Regions from separate parts of the Mucilaginibacter sp. R-33 genome, predicted to be linked through region 2. Evidence: riboswitches for the same ligand, from Rfam matches in the RefSeq annotation. Region 2 holds a riboswitch; the other holds the start of a gene.
What was found. Region 2 has a riboswitch for cobalamin ahead of ACP26M_RS07940 (TonB-dependent receptor plug domain-containing protein). Riboswitches for the same ligand answer to the same signal wherever they lie in the genome.
Positions count from the first base shown of each region.

Region 1: linked by a shared signal. The riboswitch ahead of metE (5-methyltetrahydropteroyltriglutamate--homocysteine S-methyltransferase) and the one ahead of ACP26M_RS07940 (TonB-dependent receptor plug domain-containing protein) in region 2 are both predicted to bind cobalamin.

Region 1 covers NZ_CP188089.1:1,422,976-1,426,177, reverse strand. The annotation lists gene metE (5-methyltetrahydropteroyltriglutamate--homocysteine S-methyltransferase) at 1-1,624, opposite strand, end outside; cobalamin riboswitch at 1,798-1,989, opposite strand; gene ACP26M_RS06145 (MFS transporter) at 2,158-3,202, shown strand, end outside.
Region 2 covers NZ_CP188089.1:1,877,545-1,880,746, forward strand. The annotation lists gene ACP26M_RS07930 (SRPBCC family protein) at 1-7, opposite strand, end outside; gene ACP26M_RS07935 (serine hydrolase) at 76-1,401, opposite strand; cobalamin riboswitch at 1,375-1,569, shown strand; gene ACP26M_RS07940 (TonB-dependent receptor plug domain-containing protein) at 1,690-3,202, shown strand, end outside.

The DNA of each region.
Region 1 (3,202 bases), 450 kb from region 2:
TTGATACATCGCCATAAATAACCGGTGGCTTAACACAGCGGCTGCCATAGCTTTGCACCCAGCCATTTTGTGTAAAGGTAAAACCGGCCAGTTGTTCGCCAAAGTACTCAACCATATCATTACGTTCAAACTCGCCATGTACCAGCACATCCAACCCTATTTCTTCCTGCCATTTTATAGCCTTTTCAGTTTCGGTAGCTATCAGTTTATTATACTCCCCCAGGGTTATCGCGCCTTTTTTTAATTGGGCACGCCAGCTTCGTACTTCGGTTGTTTGCGGGAACGAACCAATAGTTGTGGTAGCAAAAAGTGGCAGGTCAAGCAGTTGCTGCTGCTGTTCTTTCCGTGCAGGAAAAGCGCTTATACGCTTTGCGTCATTTTCGGTGATGGCGCTTACCCGTTGTTTAACCGCTGGGTTATGGATCAGTGCAGATGTTCGGCGGGCCTCGTTTGCCTGCCGGTTTTTTGCCAGCTGATGCAGGCTGCTATCGCTCACCACATCTTCCGATAATTTGCTGAGCAATACCACTTCGTTTATTTTCTGCCGCGCAAAAGCCAGCCACTGCTTAATTTCGGGAGTAAGCACTTCATCGTTGGTTTCATTTTGCAGATCGCATGGCGAATGGATCAATGAGCATGAAGGAGCTATCCAAACGCGGTCGGCACCTAATTTATCCTTCGCATTCTTTATAATGACCAGCGAGTTAACAAAATCATTTTTCCAGATATTGCGCCCGTCAACAACACCTAAAGAAAGGATAGTTTTTTGGGGCAGATGCTCCATTACTTCGTTTAATTGCTGAGGCGCCCGCACCAAATCGACATGTAAAACATCAACGGGTAAAGTTGCCGCTAATTGAGTGTTATCACCCAGGCGTTCAAAATAAGTTGCCAAAACTATCTTCAGGAAAGGAAACTCCTTCCTCAATTGCTTATAGGTATCTTTAAATACCTCCTGTTGTTTTTCGCTTAAATCAAGCGCTAAAAACGGCTCATCAAACTGAACCCATTCGGCACCTAAAGCTTTAAGCTTATTCAGGATGTCAAAATAAACAGGCAGCAGATTTTTGATCAGGTCTGTCTTATCGAAACCAGCCTCTTTCTCCTTGCCCAACAACAGGTACGATACAGGGCCAAGCAATACCGGCTTGCTAACGATGCCCAATTGTTTAGCCTCATAAAACTCGTCGATAACCTTGGTGGAGAAAAGTTTAAACTGCTGATCTTTATAAAACTCGGGTACGATGTAATGGTAATTGGTATCAAACCATTTGGTCATTTCCATCGCTACCACATCCAATCCATCTTTTTGATAGCCGCGCGCCATAGCAAAATACAGATCGAGCTCAGTATTGCCCTTTTGTTGGATCACCTCGTGATAGCGTTTAGGAATAGCACCAAACATCAGTGAATGATCAAGCACCTGGTCATAAAATGAAAAATCATTTGATGGGATCATGTCAATTCCGGCTTCTTTTTGCAGCAGCCAGTTTTCTTCCCTGATGTATTTACCCACGGTAAGCACATTTTTTAAGCCCGTTTTGCCTGCCCAGTAATTTTCGCAGACTTTTTTTAATTCGCGCCGGCTACCAATACGCGGGTAACCTAAATTTTGCGTTAGCATTCTTTTAATTGATTAAATGAATAAATCGGTTAAAAGCCCTTTCAGCTAAGCTTCGTAATGTTTTGTGATATGTAAAATATGGAGAGAATATATGGTCACAGTCTGTCATAACGGGCCATGGACCCAAACAGGCAAGTAATCATAACCCAGACCAAGCTTCATACCGCGAAAGCATTGTCAATTCAGTATTAGGCAGGTCTCCTGACTTGTAACATTTTTGCCGTCCTTCCCATCCCTGTTTATCAGGACAGTGGACATTACTGGCAAAAACCTTTGTGTTACTTACAGTTGCGCGACAGTTCGTGATTTACACACGATTCCCTATTAATCTACAATTAAGTAAAACCTATACCGGTTGATGAAGTAAAGTAAAGAACTTATCGGGGCAAATATAATGATCTGCCGGCTGAATATTCAGGTTATTTCTTGGTTAAATTGTAGGTTATACCATGGCCAATAAACGCGTAAACCTATAAAGCGTTGAATTGTACCATGCCAGATGCAAACTGATCCTTACCTTTGGCAGCTTCTATATGGATCAGAAAACACATTCAAACCTTCCGGGCTTTGGCTGGGCGGTATTAACTACCAGTTTGGCCTTTGTAGTAGCACAACTTGATGTTTCTATCGTTAATATTGCACTACCTGAAATTGCAAAAGCATATCATGCGGGTATCAGCACCCTGCAATGGGTAATTGACGCATACACGCTTGCATTTGCAGTACTCATGCTGTCGGCAGGTAGCCTCGGCGACCTATTAGGATCAAAAAAGATCTTCCAGATTGGCATGATCATTTTCGGTATTGCATCAGCAGGATGCGGTTTGGCCCCTGATGCAATTACGCTTATCATTTGCCGTGTGGCCCAGGGAATTGGGGCTGCTATGATGATCCCAAGCTCGCTTGCATTGCTCAATCACCAGTTTGCACATACACCACAAACACGCACGCGGGCCGTAGGCTTGTGGACAGCTGCCGGAAGCGCTGCCATGGCTGCAGGCCCCACTATTGGTGGCTTCCTGATAGCATTCAGCAGTTGGCGTTTCATTTTTATTGTTAACATCCCAATCTGCATAATTGGTTATATCCTGAGTTTTAAAATGGCGCAAATGACAAAAACAAGCAAGAGGAGTTTTGATTTGCCCGGACAACTCACCTGGATGCTATCAGTCACCACGCTCATTAGTGTAATTATTGAAATACCCCGGCTTGGATTAAGCCATGTACTAATCTGGGGAGGGCTTATTTTGAGTTTATTGATTTTCGGTCTTTTTTTATGGATTGAAGGCAAAACAGCACATCCAATGCTGCCATTCCATCTGTTCAAGTCAGCGAGGTTTAATGCACTTTTAATACTCGGAGCGGTTTTAAACGGATCTTACTATGGCAGCGTTTTTATTTTAAGCCTTTATCTGCAAAAAGTACTAAACTATCCATCCATTATGGCCGGGCTGGCATTTCTTCCGCTTACTGTAGGCTTTGTGATCTCCAATGTGATTAGCGGCCGCATCATTAACCGCTACGGCATCCGTAAACCTATCATTGTTGGCCTCATCATGTTTGCCGCCGGCTTTGCGG
Region 2 (3,202 bases):
TTGCCATAGGTTTTTAAATAGTTATCGTTTTTAAAACACCTTTAGGGCTACTAAGTTTTTCAGAAGTGAATTTTATTACTTTTTGCTATAAGTAAATTTAAATTTAGTTAAATGGGGAAAGTGCTTTTTAGGGCGTTTAAGTTCATATTGATATATCACCCGACTGAGGTTTTTCAGGAAAGGCAGGCATACCGTTGCGTACTCATATTTATTATCGTTGAGTATGCCATCTTCATTTGACTGTACAACGGCACTGAGCATAAACTCAACCTTATTTTTAAAATCTACTATATAGGCATTATCAATATCATAACCATAACTGTCGCCAACTTTATTAAAGACCCTGATATCTGGGTTAATAACTGCCGTGCTATCCCCGCCATAAAACAAAAACTTGCAGTAAGCCGGAAAATATTCGGGCTGGTGATAAGTAGGTTTAGTGTTTTCGGTAGGGAAGGTGCTCATATAACGGTAAATGAAACGATAGTCTTCCGCCGTTAAATTAAAGCGTTGCGCTTTAGGAAAAGTTTCCGGAAATAATAACCGTTTAAGAACCATTTGCTGATCGGCAAGAGCATAAACATTCTTTTCAGAAAAATCGAGTGACCTGTTAACCAGCCTGTTGCTGCTATCTAAATAAGCTTTTCCCTGCAGCATGTTTTCCAGGTGCATGGGATAGTTTGAAGTATCATATAATGCAGGCTTGTGATAAATCAGTTTATTGCTGGCATAAAAATCGATAGGGTTGGTGTGCCGCGTACTTTCTCCCGCATCACCAATAGCCAATCTGCCTACAATACGGGTGTTATTAAGGTGATATTTCTTTAGTTTCTGATTAATCTCCACCCGGCCAACAAATTCATAAAGCCGGTTGTACGCATCGTTATCACTCACCAGTAAGATCTTTTTAATGTAGTTCTCAATGGATGGGAGACCCGTTGCCGATGATGTATCCACCCGCACTTTGGTTTGGCCGGCAAATGAACTATCAGTGATCATTACCGACTTTTTGTTTAAGTCTTTTACTTTCAGTTCGTTCAACTTCTCAAGGGCGAATATGGCTGTGGGGAGTTTTACCGTGCTTGCCGGATAAAAATAATGATGCGCGTTAAGGCGATAACTATACGAGGTAAAGTGAGGGATGTTGTTTTTATCCCTGTCTATCCGGGTATATAGTATTTGTACCTCGTTTTGCGTGCGATGGTTCAGGATACCCGAAAATAATTCGGGATGTTCATACAGCATAGCCTTTAGAAAAATGGTATCTGGTTGCTGGGCAAAGCTGCCAGATGCGCTCATGATCAGCAGTAAAATACAGAGATATTTCATCATGATAAATATAGCTATGTAATTTGAGGTTAACGGATACTTATTGTACTTTTGCAGCGCTTTAGGTTTCATTATTTGTTTAATGAATTAAAAGGGAATACGGTGTAAGTCCGTAACTGTCCCGCAGCTGTAAGCTCCGTAACCGTTGCCAAATCTATAAAGTCACTTTCTGTAAACAGGAGGGAAGGCCAGGCAAAAAGGGGAGTAAGTCAGAAAACCTGCCAAAGCGTTATATGTTATTCATAGCTTTCGGGGATTGAAGCTTGAATGTGAATGCTCTTCGTTTGGCGTGTTTTCATTTTATTCATTTCCGTGTATGCTATTAAGGCTGCATTATTATTTTACACATATCAATCATACATGGAAAAAAAGTACGCTAAAATTACTTTGGGATTCGGTTTGTTAGCTGTTGGTTTATCTACCTCAGCAGCATATGCACAGGATACCACACGCACACTCAATACGGTAGTAGTAACTGCAAGCCGGTCGCCTAAAAAACTGTCAGACATCGGCCGCGTTGTTACCATCATTTCTGCCGATGAGATCAATAAATCTCAGGGTAAATCATTACCTCAATTATTAAATACGGTTGCCGGTATAACTTTTTCAGGTGCAAACAATGCCCCCGGTATCAGCACATCGGTTTTCTTGCGCGGAGCTTCATCTGGCAATACCCTTATCCTGGTCGATGGTTTTCCGGTAAACAATGCTTCGGGCATTGATGGTAGCTATGATCTTAACGCTTTTTCGCTGGATCTGATAGATCATATCGAGATCTTGAAAGGAAGCGGTTCAACGCTTTATGGTTCTGATGCTGTAGCAGGCGTTATTAATATCATCACCAAAAAAGCTAAACAGCAAGGATTAACCGGTGGATTGCAGCTAACAGGTGGCAGCTATAATACGTTTAAAGAATCGGCTTCATTAATTGGAAGGGTAAAGAACACAGGTATAGCTGTTAATCTTTCAAATACCGATTCAAAAGGTTTTGCCGCGGCCACAGATACTACCGGCAAAGGTGGATTTAAGAAAGATGGTTTTCATCAGCGTTCGGCAAGCGTGAACCTGAGCCAAAATGTTTCATCTAAATTTATTCTTAATGGAAACCTGCAGGTAAGCCACAATACCGGTGATCTTCCTTACGGTGCTTTTATAAACGACAATGATTACACTTATAAAAACACATTCTTATTTGGCGGTGTAGGTGCAAAATTGATTTTGCCAAAAGGTAACCTCAACGTGAACCTGTCGCAAAATACGGTTCAAAATGATTTCACCAACCTTCCCTCTGACAATGGCGGAACCCACCAGGTTACAAAAAATACAGGGCGTATAACCAATGTCGAAGCTGTGTTTAATTATGAATTGAATAAGTATTTTGATATTACCAGCGGTGCGGCCTTTAAATACAGCAACACAAGCCAGTACAGTCTGTATGAATCAACATCTTATCCGGGTGTGCCGAGCATTATTAAAGCTGGTGATGCTGCTAATAACATATTCAGCGCTTATACGTCGTTATTTTTCAAATACGATATCTTCCACATGGAGTTAGGTGGCAGGTACAACAACCATAGCAAATATGGCGACAAGTTTACCTACACCATCAACCCATCATTATTCCTTGCTGATCAGTTTAAGATCTTTGGTACCATAGCTTCGGCCTTCAAATCACCTTCGCTATATCAATTGTTTTCGCAATATGGTAATTCGAAATTAAACCCCGAGATCACTACATCATATGAAGCTGGTTTTGATTGGGAGATTGTTAAGAATACCCTTTCATTTAACACCCAGTTTTTCAAGCGCAATACCAAAGATGTTATCTATTTTAAAAACCTGTCTGGCCCTCCTTATAGTCAATATGCAAACG